DNA from 4 places in the Streptomyces sp. cg40 genome. Region 2 is predicted to be linked to each of the others. Evidence: riboswitches for the same ligand, from Rfam matches in the RefSeq annotation. Region 2 holds a riboswitch; each other region holds the start of a gene.
What was found. A riboswitch is a leader RNA that binds a small molecule or an ion and turns the genes downstream of it on or off. The one in region 2 is predicted to bind cyclic di-AMP.

Region 1: linked by a shared signal. The riboswitch ahead of ACQHII_RS22975 (M23 family metallopeptidase) and the one ahead of ACQHII_RS19820 (transglycosylase family protein) in region 2 are both predicted to bind cyclic di-AMP.
Region 3: linked by a shared signal. The riboswitch ahead of ACQHII_RS13525 (M23 family metallopeptidase) and the one ahead of ACQHII_RS19820 (transglycosylase family protein) in region 2 are both predicted to bind cyclic di-AMP.
Region 4: linked by a shared signal. The riboswitch ahead of ACQHII_RS28300 (transglycosylase SLT domain-containing protein) and the one ahead of ACQHII_RS19820 (transglycosylase family protein) in region 2 are both predicted to bind cyclic di-AMP.

The regions. Positions count from the first base shown of each region.
Region 1 is NZ_CP190128.1:5,197,798-5,205,561, forward strand. It holds gene ACQHII_RS22970 (aldo/keto reductase) at 1-897, opposite strand, end outside; gene ACQHII_RS22975 (M23 family metallopeptidase) at 964-1,971, opposite strand; cyclic di-AMP (ydaO/yuaA leader) riboswitch at 1,983-2,139, opposite strand; gene ACQHII_RS22980 (PP2C family protein-serine/threonine phosphatase) at 2,304-3,395, opposite strand; tRNA gene ACQHII_RS22985 (tRNA-Met) at 3,517-3,590, opposite strand; gene ACQHII_RS22990 (alginate lyase family protein) at 3,643-4,848, opposite strand; gene ACQHII_RS22995 (dihydrofolate reductase family protein) at 4,953-6,083, opposite strand; gene ACQHII_RS23000 (MarR family winged helix-turn-helix transcriptional regulator) at 6,188-6,685, shown strand; gene ACQHII_RS23005 (GTP cyclohydrolase II) at 6,822-7,463, shown strand; gene ACQHII_RS23010 (MMPL family transporter) at 7,594-7,764, shown strand, end outside.
Region 2 is NZ_CP190128.1:4,497,108-4,504,871, reverse strand. It holds gene ACQHII_RS19835 (tetratricopeptide repeat protein) at 1-1,050, shown strand, start outside; gene ACQHII_RS19830 (cytochrome P450 family protein) at 1,047-2,381, shown strand; gene ACQHII_RS19825 (transglycosylase family protein) at 2,584-3,573, shown strand; cyclic di-AMP (ydaO/yuaA leader) riboswitch at 3,767-3,940, shown strand; gene ACQHII_RS19820 (transglycosylase family protein) at 3,950-4,636, shown strand; gene eno (phosphopyruvate hydratase) at 4,949-6,235, shown strand; gene ACQHII_RS19810 (FtsB family cell division protein) at 6,351-6,827, shown strand; partial or broken gene ACQHII_RS19805 (DUF501 domain-containing protein) at 6,863-7,267, shown strand; gene ACQHII_RS19800 (exopolyphosphatase) at 7,472-7,764, shown strand, end outside.
Region 3 is NZ_CP190128.1:3,110,436-3,118,199, forward strand. It holds gene ACQHII_RS13510 (GNAT family N-acetyltransferase) at 1-630, opposite strand, end outside; gene ACQHII_RS13515 (HPr family phosphocarrier protein) at 827-1,108, shown strand; gene ACQHII_RS13520 (GntR family transcriptional regulator) at 1,270-1,965, opposite strand; gene ACQHII_RS13525 (M23 family metallopeptidase) at 2,153-2,908, opposite strand; cyclic di-AMP (ydaO/yuaA leader) riboswitch at 2,922-3,085, opposite strand; gene ACQHII_RS13530 (M16 family metallopeptidase) at 3,287-4,675, opposite strand; gene ACQHII_RS13535 (M16 family metallopeptidase) at 4,672-6,042, opposite strand; gene ACQHII_RS13540 (DNA gyrase/topoisomerase IV subunit A) at 6,370-7,764, shown strand, end outside.
Region 4 is NZ_CP190128.1:6,299,002-6,306,765, reverse strand. It holds gene ACQHII_RS28305 (CocE/NonD family hydrolase) at 1-1,008, shown strand, start outside; cyclic di-AMP (ydaO/yuaA leader) riboswitch at 1,272-1,443, shown strand; gene ACQHII_RS28300 (transglycosylase SLT domain-containing protein) at 1,447-1,914, shown strand; gene ACQHII_RS28295 (HAD family hydrolase) at 2,004-2,810, opposite strand; gene ACQHII_RS28290 (LacI family DNA-binding transcriptional regulator) at 2,917-3,945, opposite strand; gene ACQHII_RS28285 (carbohydrate ABC transporter permease) at 3,996-4,874, opposite strand; gene ACQHII_RS28280 (carbohydrate ABC transporter permease) at 4,871-5,860, opposite strand; gene ACQHII_RS28275 (ABC transporter substrate-binding protein) at 5,857-7,191, opposite strand; gene ACQHII_RS28270 (beta-galactosidase) at 7,414-7,764, shown strand, end outside.

The DNA.
Region 1 (7,764 bases), 700 kb from region 2:
CAGTTCGGCCGCGGCGAGCAGGTGGGGGAGCTGCTCGACGCTCCGGGCGGAGGCGATCGGGGCGGCGACCGTGGGCTGGGCGGCGAGCCAGGCGAGGGCGACCGTCGCGACGGAGGCGTCGTGGGCTCCCGCGACCTCGTCCAGGGCGGTCAGGACCTGCTGGCCGCGCTCGGACGCGAGGTAGCCTGCGGCCCGTCCGGCGCGCGGGCTGTCCACGGTCGTGCCGGGCCGGTACTTGCCGGTGAGGAAACCGGCCGCGAGGGCGAAGTACGGGAGGGCCGCGAGGCCGTTGCGCTCGGCCACGTCCCGGAGTTCGCCCTCGTAGGTGTCGCGCGAGACCAGGTTGTAGTGGGGCTGGATCGCGACATAGCGGGCCAGGCCCTCGCGGTCGGAGAAGTCGAGGGAGGCCTGGAGGCGCTCGGGCGTGATGTTGGAGGCGGCGATGTACCGGACCTTGCCCGCCTTCACCAGCTCGTCCAGCGCGCCGACGATCTCCTCGACCGGCACGTCGACCTGGTCGAAGTGGGTGTAGTAGAGGTCGATGTGGTCGGTGTCGAGGCGGCGCAGGGAGGCCTCTGCGGCGGCCTTGATGTTGGCCGCGGACAGGCCCGGGAAGTCGGGGTGCTGGCTGACCTTGGTGGCGATGACGACGTCGGAGCGGTTGCCGCGGGCCTTGACCCACTTGCCGATGACGGTCTCGGACTCGCCGCCCTGGTTGCCCGGGGCGAACGCCGAGTAGGAGTCGGCCGTGTCGACGAAGTTGCCGCCCGCGGCGGCGTAGGCGTCGAGCACGGCGAAGGAGGTCGCCTCGTCGGCGGTCCAGCCGAACACGTTGCCGCCGAGGTTGAGCGGGAAGATCTCCAGGTCGGACCGGCCCAGCTTGCGAAGAGAAGTCATGCCTCACTTCAACCGCCGGACCGGAACCGGATATTCCAGACCCTTGAGCCAAGCCCCTTAAGACCCTTAGGGGTTGAGGCCCTTGCTGCGCAGCCAGGGCGCCGGGTCGCTCGCGGTGGCGGCGCCGTTGATGTGGACCTCGAGGTGCAGGTGCGGCCCGGTCACGTTGCCGGTCGCGCCCACGCGGCCGATGACGTCACCGGTGGCGACCTTCTGGCCGACGCTGACGTTGATCGAGGACTGGTGGCAGAACCACAGCTCGGTGCCGTCGTCGAGGGTGAGGATCGTGCGGTAGCCGTAGGACCCGGCCCAGCCCGCCTCGGTGACCGTGCCGCTGTGGATGGCCTTGATCAGCGTGCCGGTGGGGGCGGCGAAGTCGAGGCCCGTGTGGTACCCGGAGGACCACATGGAGCCGGCCTGGCCGAAGGTGCCGGTGATCGTGTACGAGACGACCGGCAGCGTGTACTGCTTCGCCAGCGCGGCGAGCTTCACGGCCTCGGCCTTCTTCTTGGCGGCGGCCTCCGCGGCCTTCTTCGCGTCGGCGGCCTTCTTCGCGGCGTCCTGCTCGGCCTTCGCGGCGGCGGCGTCGACCTGCTTGGCGACGGCGGCCTCGGCGGCGGCCTGGGACTTGCCGTCGACCTGGAGCTGCTGGAGCTCGGCCTGTTCCATGATCCGGTTGCGCAGCAGCTCACCGGCGTCCGAGGTGCCCTTGGCGGTCTCGGTGGTGGTCACGCCGACGCTGCTGAGAGCGGTCGCGGAACCCTTGGGAGTGCTGGGGGAGTCGTCGAGCAGGTGACCCACGCTGGGCAGGTCCGGCATGGAGATCGAGACCGGCGGCTTGCCCGTGTTGGCGCTGGCCATCCCGCCGGCGCTGACGGCGGCTATGACACCGACGCCCAGGACGGTGGAGCTGCGGGCGAATCCTCCGCCACCACGCTGCTTGGCGACACGGTGCTTGCCGCGGTTGGGAGGAACGGTCTCCGCGCTGGGGTTCCACTCCTCCCAGGGTCCCTCGTCGGGGCGGTAACCGCCGTAGACGAACGGGGCTTCTGGGGCAGCCTGGTTGGACGCCACGTGGGCGTGCTCCTTTCCTTCCTTCTCGCCTACCGGGTTAGCTGACGGGTTCGGAGCAGGAAGGTCTCCTACGCGCGTAAACCGGTCGTGTTCCCACGACTGTCGACGTGCGATTCACCCCAAGTGGTGGTTCCCCGGTTCCCTTGCGGAATTCGGCGCGTGCGCACGGAGCTGTCTCTTGTGACGGCTGGGACGACCGTGCTGCGTTATCGAACGTTAATAGACACGGGCGTCCGTTTCCAAGCCCGTTCGCTTGATCATTAACCTTTCCTTGCTGGACGAAGGGCCCACGACCGGCGAAAAACGGGTGAGTTGACCAGTCGTCGACCCGGTCATGGATGGCGTACGGCGATCATCGCCATGTCGTCCGTCATCCCGCCCCCGGCATAGCGGCGCACCTCCTTGGCGAGGAGACCGAGCAGCGCCTCCGGGCTGCGGAAGGTCCGCCCGGTCAGCCGCTCCCCGGGGTCGTAGAACACGCCATGGCCGTCGCGGGCCTCGGACAGGCCGTCGGTGTAGAGGAGCAGGGTGGCGCCGCCGGGGAACGCGAACTCCTCCGCCCGGTCGGGCCAGAAGCCCAACTCGCCCATTCCCAGCGGCAGTGCGGGCTCCTTGACGAGCAGGGTGTCCACGGTGCCGTCCGCGTGCAGGAGCAGCGGCGGCGGGTGGCCCCGGTCGACGATCCTCAAGACGCCGTCGCCGTGCGGGAGTTCGGCGAGGACGGCCGTGGTGAACCCCTCGAACGCGTCGAGCCCGTCGCGCCGGGTGCCCTCGCGCGCCAGGGCCCGCTCCAGCCGCTGCGCGACCGCCTCCAGCGTGCTCTCCTGCTCGGCGGCCTCCCGGAACGCCCCGATCACCACGGCCACGGCGGCGACCGCGCCCATGCCCTTCCCGCGTACGTCGCCGACGACGAGCCGTACGCCGTGCGGGGTGTCCTGCACCGCGTACAGGTCGCCGCCGATGAACGCGCCCTCCTGCGCGGCCTCGTAGCGCGCCGCGATCTCGAACCCGCCGATCCGCTCGGCCGGTTCGGGCAGTACGGCGCGCTGGGCGGCCTCGGCGATCTCGCGTACGGAGGCGAGTTGTTCGCGGCTGCGGCGGACCAGGAGGTTGATCAGGACCGCGAGGACGGCGACCGTCGCCACGGTGACCGCCTCCGTGACCGCGTCCATGTGGAAGACGATGCCGAGCCTGAGGTGGACCACGAGGCCGACGAGGAACGCGGCCAGACCGGTGAGCACGGTGCCGCGCCGCGAGTACAGCGGGGCCGCGACGAGCGGGGCGGCGGTGAAGAACGGGGCCGCCGTGAAGTTCTGCGGGGTGAAGTAGTCGTAGCAGACGCCGACGATCAGCAGCAGCGGGGGCAGGCGGCGGACGAAGGCGAGAGCGCGCCCGCCGGCTCGCACATACGTACCCTCCTCCACGCGTCCAGTTTTTCCTGGCGGGGGGAGGACTGCGAGCGGGGTGGGCCGACCGGGGTGGAGAAAACTGCGGGAATACACCGAGGGCCGGAACCCATTTCTGGATTCCGGCCCTCGGCCTTAGTAGCGGGGACAGGATTTGAACCTGCGACCTCTGGGTTATGAGCCCAGCGAGCTACCGAGCTGCTCCACCCCGCGCCGTTGTGTTCCCAACTATACGCCATTCGCGGGGCCCGATGTCACACACGTTTCAGTCGGCGGGGTTACCGGCGTGCGTGAGGGTCTCCCAGGAGACGAAGAGGTCGTCGCTGCCGGCCGGCCGGGTGGTCTCGGCGAGCTTGTGCGCGGCGGGCAGCTTCATGCCGAGCCGGTCCTCCAGGTGGTTGAGCGGAACCTCCAGGTCGGGCCCCATGTTCCGGTCGACCTTGCCGCCGCACAACCAGGCCGGCGCGGCCTCGCCCAGCTGGTAGCGGGCGTGGAGGTCGAGGGCGGCGGCGAGCCGGTCCTTGACGTCCTTGTAGAGGTCGACGCCCTGGTGCCAGGCGGTCTCGGCGATGTGCCCGGTGGCGGCCAGCGAGTATCCGACGTGCTTGAAGTTGCGGCAGGTCTCCTGGGCGATGCCGTCCTTGAAGGTGGTCTGCTTGAACCAGTACGTCGTGAGCTTCTGCGGGGTGGTGACGGTGGAGCGGGCCGGGGTGAGCGGCACCTTGCCGTCCTTCTCCAGGTAGAAGTAGGCGGGCACGCGGTCGCGGAAGCGGGCGACGGCCGCGTCGAAGGCCTTGTGGTCGTCGAGGAAGACGGCGATACCGATCGCCGCGTCGGTCATCGCGAGGTCCCAGTTGCCGTTGTAGTCCGGCAGGTCCTTCGTCACCTCGGGCTGATAGGCGGTGCGCAGCATGGTCGCGAACCGCTGCACCCGGTCGTCCGGCCATCCGGCCCCCGGCGTGTACCGCACGATCTCCGCCGCCCGCGCCCAGGTCGACCCGGCCCACGCGGTCTGGAGCCCGGCGTCCTCGGAGGTGTGCTCCTTCATCTTCGCCGACCAGTCGTCCATGATCTCCCGCGCCTTGAGCGCGTGGTGCTCCTTGCCCGTGATGCTGAACAGCAGCGCCTGCGTGTACGCGGCGATCGCGTCCTCGCGCTCCTCGACACACCCGTGCGCGGCCTTGCCGTTCCAGGGGCAGTCGACGTCGGCGTAGGGCTTCGCCGTGTACTTGTACGACCCGTACTTGCTGTCCCGCATCCCGAAGTACGCCTTCAGCCAGGGCTGCTTCCCGGCCGTCACGTTCTTCCGTACGGCGTCCAGCTGCGCCTTGCTGACCAGCACTCCGGGGTGCGTGAACGCCGCGCCGGCGGGCAGCGCCCGTGCCATGGTCCGCGTACCGGTGTCCGCCGCCCCGCACGAGGCGAGAAGCCCTACGGCCACGGACGCGCCCAGCACCGCCACTGCCCTCATGTGTCCTACCTCCACCTTGTCCGCACCGGTTCACTGCGAGCGTGACCCGGTGGGCGGTGGGCCGCAGGATCTGATGGGCCGGTCGTGCGTCCACAGGGTGTGGATCAGCCGGGCAGATGGCGGTTCGGCGCCTTCGCCCGGTCCTCGTACTCCGGGAGTACGACCACGGAGACGCCCCGCGCGGCCAGCGCCCCGCTTCCGTCGGCCGCCGTCACGAACGTGTCCGGCTCGCGCCAGGCCGTCACGACGCGTCGTACGCCCGCGTCGAGGATCAGGCGGGCGCAGGGCTTGGGGCGGGAGGCGCGGTGGGTGCAGGGTTCGAGGCTCGCGTAGACCGTGGCGGTGGCGAGGCGGGGGTCCGCCGGGTCCAGCTTGGCGAGGGCCGCCTCCTCCGCGTGGACCACCGGGTCGCCGGCCTCGCGGGAGTGGCCCCGGGCCAGTTCCGTGCCGTCCTCGGCCACGACCACCGCGCCGACGCTGAACGCCGTCTCCGAGGGCGGGCAGTCGGCGGCCAGGTCGCAGGCGAGGGCGAGCCAGTGGTGGTCGGCGGCGGAGGGGAGGTCGCCGGTGCCGGGGGCGGTGGGTTCGTAGCGCATGAGGACGACGTCCTCGATGGGGCGGGTCTCGAGGAGGCGGAGGCGGCCTGCCTGGTACGTGCCCGGGCCGAAGAGGCGGGGGGCGTCCGGGGTGCCCACGAAGAGGGGGGACAGGACGAGTTGGAGTTCGTCGGCCAGGCCCTGCTGGAGGAGCTGGGTGTGCACGGTGCCACCGCCCTCGACCATCAGGCGGTCAACTCCCCTGGCTGAGTGGAGGTGTTCGAGCAGTCGGCGCCAGTCGAGTTCGGGGCCGAGGTCGAACACGTCGGCGGCGAGGCCGAGTTGGCGTACCCGCTCCGCGCCCTTGTCCGTCGTGAAGACGAGTTTGCCGCCGCCCGTGTGCCAGAAGTTGGCGCTCGGGTCCAGGTCGCCGGAGCCGCTGACCGTGACCTTGAGGGGGTACTCCGGCTTGCCCGCGGCGAGGCGGGCCGCGCGGCGCTCCGGGGAGTTCACGAGCAGGCGCGGGTTGTCCGCGCGGATGGTGCCGGCGCCGACGAGGATCGCGTCGACGGACGCGCGGACCTCGTCGACGCGGTCGAAGTCGGCGGGGCTGGAGAGAAGCAGCCGGTCGGGGCCGGTGTCGTCGAGGTAGCCGTCGAGGGAGACGGCGGCGGACAGCAGGACGTACGGGTGGGGCATCGACGGGCTCCCGGCTCGGTGGAATGACGGGGCTTGTTGGAACGGCGGGGCTTGGTGAAATGACGGGGCTTGGTTCAAGTTTGAAACAAACCTACACTGGGGGCATGACGACTCGCTGGCTCACCGCCGAGGAGCAGCGCGCCTGGCGCGCCTACATCGCCGCGACGCACCTCCTGGAGGACGCGATCGACCGGCAGCTCCAGCAGGAGGCCGGCATGCCCCACCTCTACTACTCCATCCTCGCCAACCTCTCCGACGTACCGGACCACCGGCTGCGGATGACCGACCTCGCCGAGAAGTCGAAGATCACCCGGAGCCGGCTGACGTACGCCGTGACCAGGCTGGAGAAGGACGGGCTGGTGCGGCGGGAGGGCTGCCCGTCGGACAAGCGGGGCAGTACGGCGGTGCTGACCGACGAGGGGATGGACGTGCTGGTGCGTACGGCGCCGAGGCATGTCGAGACCGTCCGGGCCGCGATCTTCGACCACCTCACCCCGGAGCAGGTGGGGCAGCTGGAGGAGATCAGCACGGGCATCGCGCGGGCGCTGGAGACGCCGGAGGACGTGCCGTGGCGCCGCCGCTCCACGCCTCCGTGTTCGTGAGCCGTCTTCGTGAGCCGTCGCACAAATCTGTTGCTTCAAATTTCAAGCATGAGGTAGGGTCCGTGATCGTGGATGTGCTTCAGTTTTGAAACATATAGCGCATCCACTACGCCACCCTTCGGACTCGGAGACCCGCATGCCCGACTTCCCCGCCGCCACTCCGCGTGCCCGCGTCCGGGTACCGCTGCGCTTCCACGACGGCTACAGCGTCGACACCGAACTCGTCACCTTCCACGGCCTGACCGACGGCCTGGAACACCTCGCCGTCGTGCTCGGCGATCCGGCGCCCGGCACCACCCCGCTGGTCCGGCTGCACTCCGAGTGCCTGACCGGAGACGTCTTCGGCTCCGCCCGCTGCGACTGCGGACCCCAGTTGCGCGAGGCCGTCGAGCGCATAGCCGAGCGCGGCGGTGTGCTGCTCTACCTCCGCCAGGAGGGCCGGGGCATCGGCCTCTACAACAAGCTCGACGCGTACGCTCTCCAGGACCAGGGCCTCGACACCTACGCCGCCAACACCGCGCTGGGCCTCCCCGAGGACGCCCGCGACTACACGGCCGCCGCGCAGATGCTCAACGCACTCGGGATCACCTCCCTGGACCTGCTCTCCAACAACCCCGACAAGGCCGACCAGTTGCGCGGCCTGGGCATCGACGTGCACGACCGGGTCCCGACCGGGGTGTTCACCACGCCCCACAACGTCCGGTATCTACGCGCGAAGGTCCTGCAGACCCACCACACGCTGCCGCTGGGCCGGCTGACCGAGCTCAACGTGGGCTGAGGGGCCGGGCGATGGTGTAGCGGGCTACACCATCCATTCGGGAGGGCACTCCCTCGTGACCGAGGGCCGTCGGCGGAAGGGTTGAGACCACGATCTCGACCGACCGCCGACGTGGAGGCCTTCCCCAGCCATGGCTACTCTCCTTTATCACTTGGGCCGTGTGGCCTTCCGGTGGCGCTGGTTCGTCACCCTCCTGTGGGTGGCGGTCCTCGGCGCCGTCGGATTCGCCGCCACCAAGGCCCCCGCCGCCCCCGACGACGGCTTCACGATGCCGGGCATCGAGTCGCAGAAGGCCTTCGAC
Region 2 (7,764 bases):
GAGTCCTTGGCCGATGCCTGGGAGTGGGTCGGGCGGAAGCGGTACGGAGTGCTGCGCACGCTGAGGCGTGGTGAAGGGGAGAAGGGGCCGTTCGCGGACGTGGTGCCGTATCTCGTGCACACGGCGGAACAGGACGAGACGTTTCCGCCCGTCGCCGAATGGGTGTGGGGCTGCGCGCTGGAGGCTGCACGGGCGAACCCGGTGGCGTACGACGTGGACAGCGTCGTCGCTGGAGCAAGGGAGGTGTATCTCCGCGAGGCCGAGACGGGGAATGGGTGGGCCATGCACTCTCTGGGCTTGCTCGAAGAGAGCCTCGGGGAAGGTGAGAAGGCCGAGTCTTGGTTCCGACGGGCGGCGGAGGCGGGGCAGACAGAGTCCGCCAGGCACCTCGGGCGGCTGTTCGTGCAGCGCGGCGAGAGCAGGGAGGCGGAAACCTTCCTGGAGTTGGCCGCCCAGGACGGGGACGGCGACGCGGCGACGCTGCTCGGAAAACTCTTGTTGGAGCGGGCGGAACGGTGGCTGAGGGCCGGGGCTCAGGAGGGGAACCCGGAGGCGGCGCACCGCTTGGGGGGTGTGCTGCTCGGAAATGGGGAGGTCGAAGCCGCGGGCGAGCGCTACGGAGCAGCGGCGAGCGCGGGATACACCGAGGTTGCCCTGAGCATGGCCTTGTGTCTTCTCCTGTACAACCAGCGCGAAAAGGCCGAGGTATGGCTGGGGCGCGCGGCGAGCGACGGCGACGAGCGGGCAAATTACCTGCAACGATTGTTGAAGCATGAGCCGGGGTCCCCGGCGGATGCCGAGACGCACTTCGCGGACAACGACGCCTGGCCTCTAGACATCGCCCACTACGGCGTCGTACTGGAAAAGCAAGGTCACCCCGACGAAGCCCGCGATCAATACACGAAGGCCCACGAGTCCGGCGACTCCTATGGCGCCTACCGCCTGGCCACGCTCCTCGAAAAGCAGGGCAAACCCGAAGAAGCGAAGCTCTGGTACCGGAAAGCCACCGATATGGGTCACCCCGCAACCCCAGATACCGTCAAGGAGTGACAGACCAGCCGCACCCCCACCCCTCCATCCCCGCCCCCGAACTCTTCACCTGGGAGTTCGCCACCAACCCCTACCCCGCCTACGCCTGGCTCCGTGAGCACGCACCCGTGCACAGGACGCGGCTTCCCAGCGGAGTGGAGGCCTGGTTGGTCACGCGGTACGCGGATGCCAAGCAGGCGCTCGCCGACCCGCGGCTGTCCAAGAACCCCGCGCATCACGACGAACCCGCGCACGCCAAGGGCAAGACGGGTATCCCGGGGGAGCGCAAGGCCGAGTTGATGACGCATCTGCTCAACATCGACCCGCCGGACCACACCCGGCTCCGACGACTGGTCAGCAAGGCGTTCACACCCCGTCGGGTGGCCGAATTCGCGCCTCGGGTGCAGGAGTTGACGGACCAGCTCATCGACCGGTTCGCGGCGAGCGGTTCCGCCGACCTCATCCACGACTTCGCCTTCCCGCTCCCCATCTACGCCATCTGCGACCTGCTCGGCGTCCCCCGCGAGGACCAGGACGACTTCCGGGACTGGGCGGGCATGATGATCCGGCACGGGGGCGGGCCCAGGGGCGGAGTCGCGCGGTCCGTGAAGAAGATGCGCGGCTATCTCGCCGACCTCATCCACCGCAAGCGCGAAGCCCTCCCCGAAGCCCCTGCCTCGCACCCCGGCGAGACCTTCCCCGGCACCTCCGCCCCCGCCCCCACCGAAGACCTCATCTCCGCCCTCATCCGGGCCTCCGACCAGGGCGAGCACCTCACCGAGAACGAAGCCGCGGCGATGGCCTTCATCCTGCTCTTCGCCGGCTTCGAGACGACCGTCAACCTCATCGGCAACGGCACGTACGCCCTCCTCACCCACCCCGAGCAGCGCGCCCGCCTGGAGAAGTCACTGGCCGCGGGCGAACACGGCCTCCTCGAAACCGGCGTCGAGGAACTCCTGCGCTACGACGGCCCGGTGGAGCTGGCGACCTGGCGCTTCGCCACCCGGCCCCTCACCCTCGGCGGGCAGGACATCGCGGCCGGCGACCCCGTGCTCGTCGTACTGGCCGCCGCGGACCGCGATCCGGAACGGTTCGCCGATCCCGATGTCCTCGATCTCGGACGGCGTGACAATCAACACCTCGGCTACGGTCACGGCATCCACTACTGCCTCGGCGCCCCGCTCGCCCGCCTGGAGGGGCAGACCGCGCTCGCCACGCTGCTCACCCGGCTGCCCGACCTCCAACTCGCTGCGGATCCGGCCGACTTGCGCTGGCGCGGCGGCCTCATCATGCGCGGACTGCGCACCCTGCCCGTGGAGTTCACCCCGCGAGCGGGCACACCAACCCCGTAGACACCGCCGTAGACCCGGACCGAACAGGGCATCTCGCCGCGTAAACCCGAAGATGACAGTTCCTCAACTCTGTGATCTTCACGTGATCTACGTGGCATTAACTTGTGACAAGTGATCGACTGCGGCTACGTTCGCATACCAGCGCGGCGCCCCGCAGCACCCGCCGCGCGCTCCCCCAAGTCGTCACGCGAAAGGCCTCCGCATGCTCTCCGGGAACGGTCGTCACCGTCGCCCCCGTCAGGCTCCGGCAATCCTCGTCGCGGCCGGCGTGACCGGCTCCGCCATCGCCATCCCCCTCCTCGGCGCCGCCGCCGCGAACGCAGCCGACGGCACCACCTGGGACAAGGTGGCCGAATGCGAGACCGGCGGTGCCTGGAGCGAGAACAGCGGCAACGGCCACTACGGCGGGCTGCAGCTGACCCAGGACGACTGGAGCAAGTACGGCGGCGAGGACTACGCCCCGACCGCCGACCTCGCCAGCCGCTCCCAGCAGATAGCCGTCGCAGAGAAGATCCTCGACGCCAAGGGCACCTCCGAGTGGGTCACCTGCGCGCTGGTCGCCGGCCTCACCACGACCTCGGGTTCGGCGAACGTCGACACCGGCGTCGCGAGCGACTCGCCGTCGGCCGACGCGACCGGTTCGTCGGGCTCCTCGGGTTCTTCGGACTCCTCCGACTCCTCCGATGCCTCCGACTCCTCCGGTGCCTCCGGATCGTTCGGGCTGTCCGACTCCGGCAACACGGAACCGACTCCCTCCGATTCGCAGAGCCCGACTCCCTCCGCGACGGACAACCCCACCAAGTCCGACAAGTCCACCACCCCTTCGGCGGACGACGGCTCGGCCGCCGCCTCCCCGAAAATCGACGAATCGGACAACTCGGGGCAGGCGGTGGGCAAGTGGAGCCTCGTCGACACCGGCGCGCTCGACGACTCGGCCGACCAGGGAGTCGAGCAGCAGAGCACCGGCAAGCACCGCGGAGCGAGCGCCGAGGAGAGTTCCGGCGAGAGCGCGGCGCCGCAGACGTACACCGTCCGTGCCGGCGACTCCCTCGCGTCCATCGCCGACTCCCTTGGCTTCGAGGGCGGATGGCGCGCGCTGTACGCCGAGAACAAAAAGGTGATAGGCGCCGATCCGTCCACTGTCGTCGCCGGTCAGACCCTGGACGTCAGTGCTGAAACGGGCGGAAAGTAGCAGTAAAACAGCGGGAGTTCACGTCACACTTCGAGCCGAATGTCCGGTTTGGTGAAAGTGTGGGATGAGTCTCAGAAGCCCTGATCGTCTTTGAAATTCCGCCGATTCCCTGTCTACGGTCAAGGCCGCTCGTCACCACGAGCCCCGGCTGCCGCACACGCCGAGTCCTGCCAGCGGCCTCCGGGAACAGTCGTCGCGTCAAGCGCCGTAGGCAGGAGCGGGGGACCCAAGGTAAGTGCCGGGCCCGGGAGTCGAGAGACGTCCGGAACCGGCTTGGGGTCAAGTCGCGCACCGTGAGGTGCGTGGCCGGGCAACTCACACGGCCCGAACCCGACAGCTCACCTCGCAGGCGTCGGTGAGGGGATTGGGATCTTCCATGCTGTTTTCCGGCAAGGGCAAGCACCGCCGTCCGTCCAAGGCCACCCGCGTCGCCACGCTCGCCGGCGTGACCGGTGTCGCCATCGCCGCTCCGCTCATGGCCACCGGCAGCGCCTCCGCCGCCACCGCCTCCGAGTGGGACGCGGTCGCCCAGTGCGAGTCCGGCGGCAACTGGTCCATCAACACGGGCAACGGCTACTACGGCGGTCTCCAGTTCTCCGCCTCGACGTGGGCCGCGTACGGCGGCACCGCCTACGCCTCCACCGCGAACCAGGCCTCCAAGTCGCAGCAGATAGCCGTGGCCGAGAAGGTCCTCGCCTCCCAGGGCAAGGGCGCCTGGCCCGTCTGCGGCACCGGTCTGTCGAGCGCCGCCTACTCCGGCGGCAGCTCCAGCTCGTCGAGCAGCAGCTCCTCGTCCAAGGCCACCACCGAGCGCTCCACGACCGACACCACCGCGTCGCGCTCCGCCGAGCGCCCGGCCGTCAAGAAGACCGTCACCACCCCGACCGGCAAGAAGGTCAAGAAGGGCGACGGCGAGTACAAGGTCGTCAAGGGCGACACCCTCAGCTCCATCGCCGAGAAGCACAAGGTCAAGGGCGGCTGGCAGCAGCTGTTCAAGCTGAACAAGAGCATCATCGACGACGCCGACTTCATCTACCCGGGTCAGCAGCTCCACCTTAAGTAGCACTCAGCTGAACCACAGCGCCCTCACATCCGTGGACTGCATCATGGAGACCTCGTGAGGGTCACCCCCGTCCCCCACGGGCTCCCCGCTCCGGTGCGTGTTCCCCCGTACGCACCGGAGCGGGGCTTTTTTTGTGCGCCCACTCCTGTCCCCGTGTTCTTTCGCGGGACTCTTTGTTCCGTTCGGAAACAATTTACTCTCGGTTCTGTCCATCAGGCGGCCGACCGGATGGCCAATCGCCCCGAGCCGGTTAGGCTCGTCTCGCAGAGCCGCTGCGGTGTTGCCGCAGCCGCGTCAGACCCCAAGAAGGAGATGCTCGTGCCGTCCATCGACGTCGTCGTAGCCCGGGAAATCCTGGACTCCCGAGGCAACCCCACGGTCGAGGTCGAGGTCGGCCTCGACGACGGCAGCACGGGTCGTGCCGCCGTTCCGTCCGGCGCCTCCACGGGTGCCTTCGAAGCCATCGAGCTGCGTGACGGCGACCCCAACCGCTACGGCGGCAAGGGCGTCGAGAAGGCCGTCCTCGCCGTCATCGAGCAGATCGGCCCGGAGCTCGTCGGCTACGACGCCACCGAGCAGCGCCTGATCGACCAGGCGATGTTCGACCTGGACGCCACCGACAACAAGGGCTCGCTCGGCGCCAACGCCATCCTCGGCGTCTCCCTCGCCGTCGCGCACGCCGCCTCCGAGGCCAGCGACCTCCCCCTCTTCCGCTACCTCGGCGGACCGAACGCGCACCTGCTGCCCGTTCCGATGATGAACATCCTGAACGGCGGCTCGCACGCCGACTCGAACGTGGACATCCAGGAGTTCATGATCGCCCCGATCGGCGCGGAGTCCTTCTCCGAGGCGCTGCGCTGGGGCGCCGAGGTCTACCACACCCTCAAGAAGGTGCTGAAGACCAAGGGCCTGTCCACCGGCCTCGGCGACGAGGGCGGCTTCGCCCCGAACCTGGAGTCCAACCGCGCCGCCCTCGACCTCATCATCGAGGCCGTCAAGCAGGCCGGTTACGTCCCCGGCGAGCAGATCGCGCTCGCGCTCGACGTCGCCGCGTCCGAGTTCTACAAGGACGGCAAGTACGAGTTCGAGGGCAAGTCCCGCTCGGCCGCCGAGATGACCGAGTACTACGAGGAGCTCGTCTCCGCGTACCCGCTCGTCTCCATCGAGGACCCGCTGTACGAGGACGACTGGGCCGGCTGGAAGGTCATCACCGACCGTCTCGGCGAGAAGGTCCAGATCGTCGGCGACGACCTCTTCGTCACCAACCCCGAGCGCCTCGCCCGCGGCATCGAGGAGGGCACCGCCAACGCCCTGCTCGTCAAGGTGAACCAGATCGGCTCGCTGACCGAGACCCTGGACGCCGTCGAGATGGCCCAGCGCAACGGCTTCAAGTGCATGATGTCCCACCGCTCCGGCGAGACCGAGGACGTCACCATCGCCGACCTCGCCGTCGCGGTGAACTGCGGCCAGATCAAGACCGGCGCCCCGGCCCGCTCGGACCGCGTCGCCAAGTACAACCAGCTGCTGCGCATCGAGGAGATCCTCGACGACGCGGCCGAGTACGCGGGCCGCAGTGCCTTCCCGCGCTTCAAGGGCTGAGACCGGTACCGGCTGACCCATACCGGGTTAAGCCTTAGCCAGTCGTACGTACGTCCCCGCACCCGGTCCCGTACCGTGTGCGGGGACGTACGCGCGTGTGAAGGGGAGGCGGGACATGGCCGTGAAGGACCGGGACCGGTTCTCCACCGCGACCAGGCTCAAGCTGCTCGGCGAGCAGACGGCGGCCCGTGTCTACCGCTCCCAGACCAAACGGCAGGCCCGCCGCTCCCGGCTCACCGGCCGGGCGGCCCTCCTCGCCCTGGTGCTGTGCTCGCTGATCGTGGCGCTGGCGTACCCGATAAGGCAGTACGTCTCCCAGCGCGCCGAGATCTCCGAGCTGGAGCGGCAGCAGGCGCAGGCCCGGCAGCGCGTCGAGCAACTGCGCGACCTCAAGGCGCGCTGGCAGGACGACTCGTACGCGGAACAGCAGATCCGGCAGCGGCTGCACTACGTGATGCCCGGCGAGACGGGCTACATCGTGATCGACCCGGACGCGGCCAAGCAGTCGCGCGCCGAGCTGGGGGCGGCCGACCGTCCCTGGTACTCGAACGTCTGGGACGGCGTCGACAAGTCCGACGCCTCCGACCAGTGAACCGACAGACACTTCAGAGAGACTTTCGTAGAGGCATGCAAACGCCCCCGCCGTCCACTCCGCGCACCGAGCCCACCGACGCCGATGTCGAGGCCTTCAAGCAGCAGCTCGGGCGTCCGCCGCGCGGCCTGCGCGCGATCGCGCACCGCTGCCCGTGCGGACAGCCCGACGTGGTGGAGACGGCCCCCCGCCTCCCCGACGGCACGCCCTTCCCGACGACGTACTACCTGACGTGCCCGAAGGCCGCCTCGGCGATCGGCACCCTTGAGGCGAACGGCGTCATGAAGGAGATGACGGCCCGGCTGGCGACGGACCCCGAACTGGCCGCCGCCTACCGTGCCGCGCACGAGGACTACATCGCGCGCCGCGACGCCATCGAGGTCCTGGAGGGCTTCCCGAGCGCGGGCGGCATGCCGGACCGCGTGAAGTGCCTGCACGTCCTCGTGGGTCACTCCCTGGCCGCGGGCCCGGGCGTCAACCCGCTCGGCGACGAGGCGCTCGCGATGCTGCCGGAGTGGTGGGCCAAGGGCGCGTGCGTACAGCCGCTGGCGGCACCGGACCCGGCCGACGAACTGCCCGCCGAGGCCGCCGAGACCTCCGACCCCGCCGCGATCCGCAGCACGTACTTCTCCTACGTCCCGCTGCTGGAGGAGGGCTTCAGCCGCGTCGCGGCGGTCGACTGCGGTACGAACTCCATCCGGCTGCTCGTCGCGGACGTGAACCCGACGACGGGTGAACTGCGGGAGCTGGACCGGCGGATGACGATCGTGCGGCTCGGCCAGGGCGTCGACAAGACCGGCATGCTGGCCCCCGAGGCGCTGGAGCGGACGTTCGCGGCCTGCCGTGAGTACGCGGAGGTGATCCGCGAGAAGGGCGCCGACAAGGTCCGCTTCGTGGCCACGTCGGCCTCGCGCGACGCCTCGAACCGTGACGACTT
Region 3 (7,764 bases), 1.4 Mb from region 2:
CAGCCGTCGTACCGACCGCGCTTCGGCGCGCTGTTCCCGCGCACGCTGCACGGCGAGGGACCTGTCGGTGGGTTCGAGATCAAACTCCAGGCGTACGACGCCGTCCTCGAAGCTGCGCTTCTGGGTGTAGCCGGCGTCCGTGAACACCTTGATCATCTTGTTGTTCGCGGGCAACACCTCGGCGGCGAAGCGGCGGATGCCGCGCTCGCGGGCGACGGCCGCGATGTGCTCCAGGAGGGCGGAGGCGACGCCCCTGCCCTGGTGCGCGTCCTGCACCAGGAAGGCGACCTCGGCCTCGTCGGCGGGGGCGGAGGCCGGACGCCCGTCGGCACTAATGCGGTCATAGCGTACGGTGGCGATGAACTCGCCGCCTACGGTGGCCGCGAGTCCCACCCGGTCCACAAAGTCGTGGTGCGTGAAGCGGTGGACATCCTTGGCGGACAGGCGAGGATACGGCGCGAAGAAGCGGTAGTACTTCGACTCGTCGGAGACCTGCTCGTAGAAGCTGACCAGGCGATCGGCGTCGTCGACGGTGATGGGCCTGACGCGCGCGGTACCCCCGTCGCGCAGCACGACGTCGGCTTCCCAGTGGGCGGGGTACTCGTGCCGGTCCGACGAGGTCTGCTGCATGGGGCCCAGCGTACGGCTCGCGTCCGACAACGGCGCGAGGCAGTCTGTGGGTGAAAGCAGCGAGGAGACGAGGGGAAGTGGGGCCGAGGCCGCGGTCCGACACCCCTTTCCGGACGGTCCGCGGGGCCGCTCCGGGCTCGCTTCACGTGTGGGAAACTGGTCTAGACAACCCTGAGACTCTGAAGGGCAGCATCACATGGCTGAGCGCCGCGTCAACGTCGGCTGGGCGGAGGGCCTTCACGCCCGTCCCGCCTCCATCTTCGTCCGGGCCACCACGGCCGCAGGTATCCCCGTGACGATCGCCAAGGCCGACGGCAACCCCGTCAACGCGGCCTCCATGCTCGCGGTCCTGGGCCTGGGTGCCCAGGGCGGCGAGGAGATCGTCCTCGCGTCGGACGCCGAGGGCGCGGACGCCGCCCTCGACCGGCTGGCGAAGCTGGTCGCGGAGGGTCTCGAGGAGCTCCCCGAGACCGTCTGAGTTACCCGCAATTGATGGTTGCGGTGATTTCGCCGCAAAACCGATGCACCGCAACCTCGAAGGGCTCGCCCGAATTACCGGGCGAGCCCTTCGCAATTCCACTTGCGGGCAGCAGAAATAATCCCCCGCGAATTATCCCCTCTTTGTATACGGCGCCCGTGTTAATGCCGGAGGCCCGACATGTTTACGGGAGGTTGCGAAGTCCTCACACGGTCCGTGCCGTTCGCCCCGCCGGGAAAGCGCAGCCGGTGCGCGCTGCCCGCGCGCTCGGTGTGCAGGGCGGTGATCGCCCGCGCGCGCTCCCCGTCGCCGCGCGCCACGGCGTCCACGATGGCCCCGTGCTCCGCCCAGGACTCCACGGGGTTGGCCGGTGCCTCCACCGCGTACATCCAGGCGATCTTGTGCCGCAGTTGGGTCAGCATCGAGGTCAGGGCGGGGCTCCCGGAGGCCTGGGCCAGCGTCTCGTGGAACCAGCTGCCCAGGGAGCGCAGATCCTCGCTGTTGCCCCTCCTGGCGCGCTCCTGGCCCAGCCTGACGAGTCCGCGCAGCACCTTGAGGTGGGCCTCGGTGCGCCGCTGGGCGGCCCGCGAGGCGCCGAGCGGCTCCAGCAGCATCCGCATCTCCAGCAGGTCGGCGGCCTCCTGCTCGGTCGGTTCCGCGACGCACGCGCCCGCGTGCCGCCGGGTCACCACGAACCCCTCCGCCTCCAGCGTGCGCAGCGCCTCCCGCACGGGGACGCGCGAGACGCCGTACCGGCGCGCGAGGAGTTCCTCCGTGAGCCGGCCGCCGCGCTCGTAGACACCGGCGACGATGTCGTCCCGGATCGCCGTGCATACCGAGTGCGCCGGAATACGCATGTCCGACCTCCGCCTTAATCCCCGTGAAACGTCGACGATTGACGTGTGTTCCGTGACTCTATTGCAATCAGCGGGAATTTCCGATGGCGGACCGGAATCCATGGATATTTTTTGGACAGGAGGGGTCCGGAAACGCCGAAAGCCCCGGCCGACGGGCCGGGGCTCCGGGAAGTGCGGTGGTGCGTCGTCAGACGTTGACGCCGTGCTTGCGGAGGTAGGCGACGGGGTCGACGTCGGAGCCGTACTCGGCGGTCGTACGGGCCTCGAAGTGGAGGTGCGGTCCGGTGACGTTGCCGGTCGCCCCGGAGAGACCGATCTGCTGGCCCGGGGTGACCTTCTGGCCGACCGAGACGCCGATGGACGACAGGTGGCCGTACATGGTGTACATGCCGTCGGCCATCCTGATCACGACCTCGTTGCCGTACGAGCCGCCCCAGCCTGCCTCGACGACGGTGCCGGAGCCCACCGCGTGGACGCTGGTGCCGGTCGAGGCGTGGAAGTCGATGCCCGTGTGGGCGCCGGAGGACCACAGGGAGCCGCCGGTCTTGTAGCCGGTGGACACATAGGAGTTGGCGACCGGCGCGACGAAGGTGTTGAGCCTCTTGCGCTCGGCCTCGCGGGCGGCGCGTGCCTGGGCCTCGCGGGCCGCCTCGGCCTGGGCGGCGGCCTTGGCGCGGGCGGTCTCCTCGGCCAGCGTCTCGGCGGCGGCCTGCCGCTGGGCGACGGCCTGGGCGTCGATCTTCTCGGCCACGGAGTCGCCGATGGCGACGACGGGGGTGAGGCCGGTCTGTTCGGGGGTGGGCTCCGCGGCGAACGCCGGGGCGGCGGCCAGGGTGCCCACTACCCCGGAGGTGGCGAGAGCCGCGACGCTCGCGGCACGAACGGTGGTGCGGTGGGTCCGGCTCGGGCGACGGTGCTTCCCGGTGGCGCGGGTGAACGCCATGAAGTGGCTGGTCCTTTCCTTCCTTCTCGCCTACCGGGTTAGCTGACGGGTTCGGAGCAGGAAGGTCTCCTACGGACTCCCCCGCTGTGCGCGCGGGCGTCCGATTCACCCCAGGGACTCATGTGGGTCCCCGGCTCCCCTGGCTCGCGCCGTACGGGGACTCGGCGATGACTGTCCGGTGCCGCGAGTGCGGCGCGGTGCCTGACGGACAGCCGGACCGACGCTAAGGGGGGCCACTTTCAATCCCCAAACGGATCACGGTTTTTGTAGCGCACGCCACAGGGCAGACAGGCAACCTCTCCCCCAATTCGGACAATAGGGAGCCCTGACGGCCGTTCAGTCATCAGGGCTCCCCCACGCGCGCGTGCCGCTCTGCGTCTACTCCGCTGGAACGACGGTCACTTCGCCGATACCGAGGGCCTCGACGGGCTCCTTGATCTGCTCCGCGTCGCCCACGAGGATCGTCACCAGACGGTCCACCGGGAAGGCGTTGACGACCGCCGCGGTGGCCTCCACGGTGCCGGTCGCGGCGAGCTGCCGGTACAGCGTCGCCTGGTAGTCGTCGGGCAGGTGCTGCTCGACCTGGTCGGCCAGCGTGCTCGCCACGGCGGCGGCGGTCTCGTACTTGAGCGGCGCCACCCCGACGAGGTTCTGTACGGCGATGTCCCGCTCGGCGTCGGTGAGTCCGCCCTCGGCGAGCTTGCGGAGCACCGTCCACAGGTCGTCCAGGGCCGGACCGGTGTTCGGGGTGTCCACGGAGCCGCTGATCGCCAGCATCGAGACGCCCGTGCCGTCGGGTGCCGAACGCAGCACCTGGCCGAAGGCCCGCACACCGTAGGTGTAGCCCTTCTCCTCGCGCAGGACGCGGTCCAGGCGGGAGGTGAGGGTGCCGCCGAGGCAGTACGTGCCGAGCACCTGTGCGGGCCACACGCGGTCGTGCCGGTCGGCTCCGACGCGGCCGATGAGCAGCTGCGTCTGCACGGCGCCGGGCCGGTGCACGATCACGACCCGCCCGGTGTCGTCGGCGGTCACCGCCGGCACGGGGCGCGGCTGGCCGGCGGGCCCGGTCCACGAGCCCAGGGTGTCGGCGAGCAGCGCGTCCAGGTCGATGCCGGTCAGGTCGCCGACGACCACGGCGGTGGCGGTCGCGGGGCGGACGTGCCGGTCGTAGAAGGCGCGTACGGCCGTGGAGTCGATCTTCTGGACGGTCTCCTCGGTGCCCTGGCGCGGGCGCGACATGCGCGAGCTCGCCGGGAACAGCTCCTTGGAGAGCTCCTTGGCCGCGCGGCGGGACGGGTTGGCCGTCTCGTGCGGGATCTCGTCGAGGCGGTTGCGGACCAGCCGCTCGACCTCGCTGTCCGCGAAGGCGGGTGCCCTGAGGGCGTCCGACAGCAGGCCGAGGCCCTTGGCCAGGCGAGAGGCCGGGACCTCCAGGCTCAGGCGCAGCCCCGGGTGGTCGGCGTGCGCGTCGAGGGTGGCGCCGGAGCGCTCCAGCTCGGCGGCGAACTCCTCCGCGGAGTGCTTGTCGGTGCCCTCGGAGAAGGCCCGCGCGGTGATCGTGGCGACACCGTCCAGGCCGGCCGGTTCGGCCTCCAGGGGTGCGTCGAGGAGCACCTCGACGGCGACGACCTGCTGACCTGGGCGGTGGCAGCGCAGGACCGTCAGGCCGTTGCCGAGCGTCCCTCGCTCGGGCGCCGGGAAGGCCCACGGCCGGGCCTCGCCGGCCTGGGGCTGCGGGTGGAATTCCATCGTGGCGAGCTCGGTCACTTGGCCGCCTCCTCGTTCTCGTCGCCGGCCTCGGCCGCTGCTTCGTCGTCGGCGTCATCCTCGTCCGCGATCGGCTCGTAGACGAGCACCGCGCGGTTGTCGGGCCGCAGGCGCGCCTTGGCGACCTCCTGGACCTCCTCCGCCGTCACGTCCAGGACGCGCTGTACAGCGGTCAGGGCGAGCTGCGGGTCGCCGAACAGGACGGCGTAGCGGCACAGTTCGTCCGCGCGGCCCGCGACCGTGCCGAGCCGGTCCAGCCACTCGCGCTCCAACTGGGCCTGGGCGCGCTCCATTTCCTCGGCGGTGGGACCCTCCGCGGCGAACCGGGCGAGCTCCTCGTCGATGGCGGCCTCGATGACGGGCACCTCGACGTCACCGGACGTCTTGACGTCCAGCCACCCCAGGGAGGGCGCTCCGGCCAGCCGCAGCAGACCGAAGCCGGCCGCGACGGCCGTACGGTCGCGTCGTACGAGGCGGTTGTAGAGGAGCGAGGACTCGCCGCCGCCCAGGATGGTGAGGGCGAGGTCGGCCGCGTCGGACGCGCGCGTGCCGTCCTCCGGGAGCCGGTAGGCGCACATCAGGGCGCGCGCCGGGACCTCTTCCTCGACGACCTCGCGCAGTTCACCGCCCATGGTGTCGGGCAGTGCGCCGTCACGGGGCGCGGGCTTGCCGTCGTGCGAGGCGATGGACCCGAAGTACTTCTCGATCCAGGCGAGCGTCTGCTCGGGATCGATGTCGCCGACCACGGACAGGACGGCGTTGTTGGGCGCGTAGTAGGTGCGGAAGAACGCGCGGGCGTCCTCCAGGGTGGCCGCGTCCAGGTCCGCCATCGAGCCGATGGGCGTGTGGTGGTAGGGGTGGCCCTCCGGGTAGGCGAGGGCGGTCAGCTTCTCGAACGCCGTCCCGTAGGGCACGTTGTCGTAGCGCTGGCGGCGCTCGTTCTTGACGACGTCGCGCTGGTTCTCCATGGACTCGTCGTCAAGGGCGGCCAGCAGGGAGCCCATGCGGTCGGCTTCGAGCCAGAGGGCGAGCTCCAACTGGTGGGTGGGCATGGTCTCGAAGTAGTTGGTGCGCTCGAAACTGGTGGTGCCGTTGAGCGAACCGCCCGCGCCCTGCACCAGTTCGAAGTGGCCGTTGCCCTTCACCTGTCCGGAGCCCTGGAACATCAGGTGCTCGAAGAGGTGAGCCAGGCCGGTACGCCCCTTGACCTCGTGGCGGGAACCGACGTCGTACCAGAGGCACACCGCCGCGACCGGGGTCAGGTGGTCCTCGGAGAGCACCACACGCAGACCGTTGGCCAAACGGTGTTCGGTCGCTGTCAGACCGCCGGACCCTGCCTCGGCGGTGGCCGTGTGACCCATGGGCATGTACGTCCCTTCGATCGCGGATTATCTGGCTGGAACCGCAGAAATCCTGCTCGTCCCGCCACTGTATGCAAGCGTGCGGACCGTCGGCGAAGTTCCCGGCGGACGTACGCCGAGAGCGAGATCGCGTAGCCTGCGGGCAGTCGCACACGTGGACCCACGCGGCAGCCGTCGGTGACGGAGCCGAACGGCCAACGCCGGGTCCTGGTCCGCGTTGTCAGTGCCGCGGTCCACAATGGTTCACGTCAAGACCCCGTTCACGCTTCAGCAAGAGTGAGCCGAAGGGGAGCGACCCCCAGGCGAGCGACCAGAAAAGAGGAGCCGGCAGCGATGGCCCGCCGCAGCACGAAGACCCCGCCGCCCGACGACTCGTTCGAGGAGCGGATCCTCGACATCGACGTCGTCGACGAGATGCAGGGCTCCTACCTTGAGTACGCGTACTCGGTCATCTACTCCCGCGCCCTGCCGGACGCCCGGGACGGCCTGAAGCCGGTCCACCGCCGGATCGTCTACCAGATGGACGAGATGGGCCTGCGCCCCGACCGCGGCTATGTGAAGTGCGCGCGTGTCGTCGGCGAGGTCATGGGCAAGCTGCACCCGCACGGCGACGCGTCGATCTACGACGCCCTGGTGCGCATGGCGCAGCCCTTCTCCATGCGCGTCCCGTTGGCCGACGGCCACGGCAACTTCGGCTCGCTGGGCAACGACGACCCGCCCGCCGCCATGCGGTACACCGAGTGCCGGCCGTCCGAGGCCGCGAACCTGATGACCGAGTCGATCGACGAGGACACGGTCGACTTCGCCCCGAACTACGACGGCCAGGAGCGGGAGCCGGTGGCCCTGCCCGCCGCCTTCCCGAACCTGTTGGTGAACGGCTCGTCGGGCATCGCGGTAGGCATGGCCACCAACATGCCGCCGCACAACCTGGGCGAAGTCATCGCGGCGGCCCGCCATCTGATCCGCTATCCGAACGCGGACCTCGACACCCTGATGCGCCACGTCCCCGGCCCCGACCTGCCGACGGGCGGCCGGATCGTCGGCCTCAGCGGCATCCGCGACGCATACGAGACGGGCCGCGGCACCTTCAAGATCCGCGCCACGGTCGCCGTGGACAACGTGACGGCGCGCCGCAAGGGCCTCGTCGTCACCGAACTGCCCTTCTCCGTGGGCCCGGAGAAGGTGATCGCCAAGATCAAGGACCTGGTCGGCGCGAAGAAGCTCCAGGGCATCGCCGACGTCAAGGACCTCACCGACCGCGCGCACGGCCTGCGCCTGGTCATCGAGATCAAGAACGGCTTCGTGCCGGAAGCGGTCCTGGAGCAGCTCTACAAACTGACGCCGATGGAGGAGTCCTTCGGCATCAACAACGTCGCCCTGGTGGACGGCCAGCCCCTCACCCTGGGCCTCAAGGAACTCCTTGAGGTCTATCTCGACCACCGCTTCGACGTCGTACGGCGGCGCAGCGAGTTCCGCCGCACCAAGCGGCGCGACCGCCTGCACCTCGTAGAGGGTCTGCTCACCGCGCTCGTCGACATCGACGAGGTCATCCGGATCATCCGCTCCAGCGACAACTCCGCGCAGGCGAAGCAGAGTCTGATGGAGCGCTTCTCCCTGTCGGACATCCAGACGCAGTACATCCTGGACACGCCGCTGCGCCGCCTCACCCGGTTCGACCGGATCGAGCTGGAGTCGGAGATGGAGCGCCTTACGGCGGAGATCGCCGAG
Region 4 (7,764 bases), 1.8 Mb from region 2:
GGCCGTTGGCTCGGCGAGCCCGCGTGGCCCTCGCCCAACGTGAAGACGACGACGTACGGCCTCCGGGGTGCGCCCGTGCTGGTCCGCTCCCCCATGCACACCGGGGTGGACGCGGGCCGTTTCTTCCCGTTCGGGAACGACGCCGATCTGCCGCCGGACCAGCGGGACGAGGACGCCCGGTCGGCGTGCTTCGAGTTCGAGGTGCCGGCCGAGACGTGGGTGCTGGGGCGGCCGAGGGTGCGGCTGCGGCTGACCTGCGGTGTGCCGCGCGGGCAGGTGATCGCGCGACTGTGCGATGTCGCGCCGGACGGCTCGTCGACGCTGGTCACCCGGGGTGCGCTGAACCTGTCGGCTCGGTTCGGGCGGGATCGGGCGGTGCCGTGGACGCCGGGGGCCACGGAGGACGTGACCTTCGAGCTGAACGGCATCGGGCACGCCTTTCCGCCCGGGCACCGGATCCGGCTCGCAGTGTCGTCGGCGTACTGGCCGTGGATCTGGCCGCAGCCGGAGTCGGGGGCCGGGTTCACGCTGGATCCGGAGGGGAGCGCGATGGAACTTCCGGTGCGGGAGCGGGAGTTGGGTGCTCCTATTCGCTTCGACGAGCCCGAGGAGGCCGCGCCGATCGGGGTCAACTACCCGGCCACGCTGGACGAGCCGCGGCCCGAGCGGCTGGTCGTACGGGATGTGGCGAAGGGCGAGTGGCGGCTGGAGGTGGATCCCCGGTACGGCGGCACGCGTGTGTATCCGGACGGCTTGGAGTTCACCGAGGACGCGCTGGAGACGTACACGATCGACGAGTCGGATCCGCTGTCCGCCCGGACGCGGTCCGACTGGACGATCCGGCTGCATCGGCCGGAGCTGGGCTGGGACACCACCGTGCGGACGCGGTCCGAGATCACTTGCGACGAAACGGACTTTATTACCTCGAATGAGGTGATCTGCACCGAGGGCGGTGAAGTGATCTTTCACCGCACTTGGGAGAAAAGGATTCCGAGAACTGCCAGTTGAGGATGAATGCCCGATTTGCCGTTCTTAATCCTGCCGTGAGTTGGGTCACGCGTTTCTGTGCATGGCCTGTGGTCCTGTGTTTTTACGTTTCCCCTTGTGGTTATTGACAGTTGAACCTTGGCTTACGCAAAGGATCAAGTGCCCCATACGCCTCAGACAAAGGTCAATAGGGGTTAGGTGTGATTCCGCCACTTGTTCCGGACATGTGCTCTCGCATAGTTTCCGGGCCTGTCGAGCGGAACGCCGAATCCTGCCGCCGCCCGGCATCCCAGTCACGAACTTCTCGCACGGCAGGAGCGGGGGACCCAGGTAAGTCGCCGGACCGGTCAGCTCGACCGGGACGGCTTGGGGTTAAGTCACGTCCGTGAGGGCGTGGCCGGGCACCTCCCAGCCCGAACCCGACAGCTCACCTCGCAGGCGACGGAGAGGAACCTCGTCATGCCTGCATCCGCTCAGTCCCGCCGTGCTCGCCTCGTCCGCCGTGTCGTTGTCGCCGGTACCGGTGTCGCGATCCTCGCACTGCCCGTCGTGGGGGCGACCACCGCGTCGGCCGCGACGACCTCGTCGACCACGGTCGCCGGGTACCCCAACACCCTTGACGGGTGGATCCGCGAGTCGCTCGCGATCATGGCGCAGAAGGGGATTCCCGGTACGTACAACGGGATCTACCGCAACGTGATCCGTGAGTCGTCCGGCAACCCGTACGCGATCAACAACTGGGACTCCAACGCGGCGGCGGGTACGCCGTCGAAGGGGCTGCTCCAGGTGATCGACCCGACGTTCAACGCGTATCACGTTGCCGGGACTTCGTTCGACCCGTACGACCCGGTTGCGAACATCACCGCCGCCTGCAACTACGCGGCGGCCGTGTATGGGTCCATCGACAACGTTTACGGGGCTTACTAGAAACTGTTGGATCGGCCACGACGGGTTGTGTTTTGAGTGGCACCGCCGTCGTGGCTGGTCGCGCAGTTCCCCGCGCCCCTGAAAGACCTTCAGCTGAGGAGTCTTTCCAGGACCAGGGCGATTCCGTCGTCCTCGTTCGACTTCGTCACCTCGTCCGCCACCGCCTTGAGTTCGGGGTGGGCGTTCGCCATCGCCACTCCGTGGGCCGCCCAGTCGAACATCGGGATGTCGTTCGGCATGTCGCCGAAGGCGATGGTGTCGGACGGGGTCAGGCCCAAGTGGCGGGCGGCGAGGGCGAGGCCGGTCGCCTTGGTGATGCCGAGTGGCTGGAGTTCGACGGTGCCGGGGCCCGACATGGTGACCGAGGCCAGGGAACCGACCACCGAGCGCGCCGTGGACGCCAACTCGTCGTCCGCCAGGGCCGGGTGACGGAGCAACACCTTGCTGATCGGTTCGGACCAGAGGTCGTCGCGCCTGCCCACCCGTACCGCGGGGAGCGTGGGGTGCGGCATCAGGTAGCCGGGCTCGATGAGGGTGAGGCCGTCCACTCCGTCCTGGTCGACCGCCGCGTAGACCTGGCCCACTTCCGCCTCGATCTTGCCGAGCGCGGTCTCCGCCAGCTCACGGTCCAGGGTGACCGACCAGAGCAGACGGTCCGCGCCGGCGTCGTACAACTGCGCGCCCTGTCCGCACACCGCGAGCCCCCTGCTGCCGAGGTCTTCGAGGAGCGGGCGCACTCTCGGGGCGGGCCTGCCGGTGACGACCAGGTGCCGGGCGCCGGCCGCCGCCGCCCTCGCGAGTGCGATGCGGGACCGGTCGGAGAGCGTGTCGTCGCCGCGCAGCAGCGTTCCGTCCAGGTCGGTGGCGATCAGTGCATATGCGAGGGGTGCGGCCATGATCAGAGAATACGGATGGAACGCCCCACCGACTCGACACGAACCGGACGGCTGCTGCCTTCACATGCGTTGACCCGAGTTCCGGTTGGTTTGACAGTTACGGCGGTTATGCCGACTCCCGGATCACCAGTTCGGTGGGCAGGATCACGCCGGCCGTGTCCTCGCCGGCGATCTGGGCCAGGAGCATGCGGACCATCTCGGCGCTGATGCGGTCGTAGGGCTGGCGCATGGTCGTGAGGGCCGGGGTGATCGCCGTGGCCGCCGCCGAGTCGTCGAAGCCTCCGACAGCGATGTCATCCGGGACCGAACGGCCGGATTGCTGGAGGGTGTTGACCACTCCGAGGGCCATGAGGTCCGAGGCCACGAACACCGCGTCTATGTCGGGGGCCCGCGTGAGGAGTTTGCGGGCTGCTTCCTCGCCGCCCGTGCGGCGGTAGTCGCCTTCCACTACGAGTGCGGGGTCGTGGGGCAGGCCCGCCTCCGTGAGGACGTCCCGGTAGCCGGCCAGGCGGTCGGGGCCGCCCGGGGCGTCGAGCGGGCCGGTGACCATCGCGATGCGGCGTCTGCCGCGGGAGATGAGGTGGCGGACCATCTCCTGGGCGCCGTCGCGGTCGGCGGCGGCCACGTAGCTGTACTTGGAGGCGGGGCCCAGCGGCTTGCCGCAGGCCACCAACGGGATGCCGGCGTCGCGGAGTTCGGCCGCGACCGGGTCGCCGCTGTGGTTGGAGACGAGGAGGACTCCGTCGACGTGGCCCGAGGTGATGTACCTCGTGAGGCGGCGGCGGTCGTCCCTGGAGGAGGCCAGCATCAGGAGCAGCGGGATGTCGTGGCGGGCCAGGTGTTCGGTGCAACCCCGCAGCAGGACGTTGAAGTTGGGGTCCTCGAAGAACTTCTCCTGCGGCTCGGTGAGGAGGAACGCCACCGAGTCCGACCGTCCGGTGCTCAGGGAGCGGGCGTGCCGGTTGACGACGTAGCCCGTCTTCCTGATCGCCGTCTCCACGGCGGTGCGGGCGGCCGGTGAGACGTAGTGGCCGCCGTTGAGGAAGCGGGAGACGGTCCCCCGGGAGACTCCTGCCTCCCGGGCCACGTCGTGGATGGTGGGCGGTTTGCGGCGTCCGTTCGGACTGGTGGTCATGGTCCTCGTTCTGGGGTTTCAGTGGGGGGAGTCGGCGCTCGGTGCCTGCCTCACGCCTTGACCGAGCCGCTCAGCAGGTCCAGGGACCAGAAGCGCTGGATCACCAGGAAGAGCGCGATCAGCGGCAGGATCGCGAGGAAGCAGCCCATGATGACCAGGGTGTAGAGGGCGGGCTGTGAGGCACCCTGGTTGAGCAGGGTGTAGAGGCCCAGTGTGAGCGGGAACTTGGTGTCGTCCGCGAGCATCACGTACGGCAGCAGGAAGTTGTTCCAGATGCCGACGAACTGGAACAGGAACACCGTGATGAGCCCCGGCATCATCATCGGCACCGCGATCCGCGAGAAGATCCGCCACTCGCTCGCGCCGTCCATGCGGGCGGCTTCGAGGAGTTCGGCGGGCACGGAGGCCGCCGCGTAGATACGGACGAGGTAGACGCCGTAGGGGGAGAGGATCGACGGGAGGAGCATCGACCAGTAGGAGTCGGCCAGGCCCAGCTTCGAGAGGAGCAGGTACTGCGGGACCGTCAGGACGATGCTCGGGACCAGGACGCCGGCCAGCATCAGCTTGAAGACGAACTCCCGGCCGCGGAAGGCGAATCGGCCCAGCGCGTAGCCGCCGGCGGCCGAGACCGCGGCGGAGAGCAGGGCGCCGCCGCCCGCATAGAAGAGGGAGTTGACCATCCACTCCCAGTAGATGCCGTCCCGGTAGGAGCTCAACTCCTTGAGGTTGTCGAGGAATCCGGTGCCGGGGGCGAAGGTGAAGGTGGAGAAGAGTTCGCCGTGGCCCTTGCTGGCCGCGATGACCACCCAGGCCACGGGGATCAGGCAGTACAGCGAGCCGAGGATCAGCACCAGGGTGGGCACCCACGCGGTGCGCCTGGGCTTACGGAGTCCCTGGTCGGCGTCGGCGGTGAGGGTGAGGGGGGTCATGCCCGGTCCTCCCGGGTGTAGCGGTCGGAGACGCGCAGCAGCGTGAAGGAGAGCGCGAAGGTCGCCAGGGCCAGCACCACCGCGGTGGCGGAGGCGCCGTAGATGTCCGACCTGAGGAAGGCGGCGTCGTAGATGGCCATCAGCGGACTCCAGGAACTGGAGAGGCCGTTGGTCAGCGGCTTGAGCGCCATGGGCTCGGTGAAGACCTGGAGGGTGGCGATGACCGAGAAGAAGAACGTGAGCACGAGGGACGGCATCACGATCGGGATCTTGATCCGCAGCGCGATCTTCAGGTCGGAGGCGCCGTCGATGCGGGCGGCCTCGTAGATCTCCTGCGGGATCGAGCGCAGGGCCGTGTAGATCACGATCATGTTGAAGCCGGTGCCGCCCCACACCGCGATGTTCGCGAAGGACAGGTACAGGTTGCCGCCGTCGAACAGGTCCGGCTGCGGGAGGTTGAACTCGCGCAGCAGGTAGTAGAAGGGGCTGACCGTCGGGAGGTAGAGGAAGCCCCACATCAGGGCGGCGATGATCCCGGGGACGGCGTACGGCAGGAAGATCGCGAGGCGGGCGAACTTGGCGCTGCGCGCCCGCGGGGTGTCCAGCATCAGCGCGAAGACCAGGGCCAGACCGAGCATCGTGGGGATGACGATCAGGCCGTAGCCGAAGGCGCGCAGGACGCTGTGGCCGAACTCGGAGTCCTCGAAGACGGCGGTGTAGTTGCCGATGCCGTTCCACACCTGCTGACGGGCGCCCTTGCCGAGGCCGATGCCCTTGACCTGGACCTTGTGGAGACTGAGCCACACCGCGTACCCGATCGGTACGACGGTGAAGGCGGCGAACAGGAGCACGGCCGGTACCAGGAACCAGTACGGCGCGCTGCGGCCACGGCGGCGGATGCGGCGGGGGCGGACGGTGGTGGCGGTGCCGTCCGCCAAGGGCCCGGCCGACGTACGGCCGGAGCCCTTGAGCGGAGTGGCGGTCATGCCTCGGTCACCTTGAAGCCCTGCTTCTTCATGTCGGTGAAGGTCGCCGACTGCATGGTGGCGAGCGCGGTGTCGAACTGGGCCGCCTTCTTCGCCTTGGTGGCCGTGCCGAACGCGTCGCTGAAGGTGTCGTAGGCGACCTGGACGTTCGGGCCCCAGGCGGAGGCGGCCGTGGTGGCGGCGATCTTCGCGGCGGTGTCGTAGAAGTCGGTCTGGTTCGGGAAGAACGCGGGGGTGGTGAGGACCGAGCCGGACTGGCCCTTGGTGGCGGCCGGGTAGATGCCGGCCTCCTTGACCAGGGCGGCCAGCGCCTCCGGGTCGGTGTTCAGCCAGTTCGCGAACTTGGTCGCGGCCTCGGCGTGCTTGGTGTCGGTGGAGACACCGGTGGAGGAGCCGCCCCAGCTGCCGGTGACGTCCTCGCCCGCGCTCCACTGCGGCAGCGGGGCCATGCGCCACTTGCCCTTGGTGTCGGGGGCCGAGCTGACCAGCACACCGGGCGCCCACACGGCGGAGACCCAGGCGATGTTGGTGCCCTTGTTCAGGGCGTTGTTCCAAGCCGGCGTGTACATCGGCTGGTTGTCGATCACGCCCTCCTGGACGAGCCCGCCCCAGAAGTCGGCGACCTTCTTGGTGGCCGCGTCGTCGATGCCGACGGTCCACTTGCCGCCGCTCTCCACGGTCCACCACTTGGCACCGGCCTGCTGCGCCAACCCCGCGAACAGACCGGGGTCGTTGGAGGAGAACGTCGTCAAGTAGGCGTTCGGAAGTGCCTTCTTGGCGGCGCGGGCGGTCTTGGCGAAGTCGTCCCAGGTGGCGGGGACGGTCAGGTTGTGCTGCTTGAACAGGTCCTCGCGGTAGAAGAACATCAGCGGGCCGGAGTCCTGCGGTATCGCGTACACCGCGTCCGTGCCGAGCGTCACCATGGCCCAGAGGCCCTCCGCGAACTCGGACTTGGCGGACTTCGCGTACTTCGAGATGTCGGCGAGGACGTCGTTCGAGACCAGCGTCGGCAGCGACTGGTACTCGACCTGGATGAGGTCGGGGGCGTTGCCCGCCTTCTTCGCGGTGATCAGCTTGGAGACGATGTCCTTGCCGGCGGCCTGCTTGGAGACGGTGACCGTGATGTCCGGGTTCTTCTTGTTCCAGATCGCGGCGACCTTGTCCATGTTCGGCGCCCAGGACCAGTAGGTCAGCTTGACGGGCCCGCTGCTCTTGCCGGAGTCGTCGTCGGAACCGCCGCAGGCGGCGAGGGTGCCGGTGAGGCCGACAGCTGCTGCCCCGGCAAGGATGCTGCGCCTGCTGAACTGGTGGCGGTGGATCGACATCTTCATCTCCCCTGACTGAGTGCGAGCCGGTCCCCGATGTCCCATCGGAGGTCCCACATGCTCCGCACGGCTCTGTGACCGTGCACAGTAGAGAATTGTTTCGGACCCTTGTCAATGGATGTCGCCTGGGGTTACCTACTTGTTGCTGAGGGGTTGTAGCCGCGACCATCCATGTGCACGATCACAGAAACAGCCGTTTCTTGTCCGCTGACCTTCGGGAGTGAACCCATGCCGTCCCCCGTCCCCCACGACCGTCTGCCGCTCGCCTTCGGAGGTGACTACAACCCCGAGCAGTGGCCGCGGGAGGTCTGGGAGGAGGACGTACGGCTGATGCGGGAGGCCGGTGTCACGGCGGTCTCCCTCGGCGTCTTCTCCTGGGCCCGCCTCGAACCGCGACCGGGCTCGTACGACTGGGAGTGGCTGGACACGGTGATCGGCCTGCTGCACGGGGCGGGCATCGCGGTGAACCTCGGCACGCCGACGGTCGTACCGCCGGCGTGGTTCTACCGCGCGCACCCCGACGCGCTGCCGGTGACGCGCGAGGGCGTGCGCCTGGCCTTCGGGTCGCGGGGCGCGATC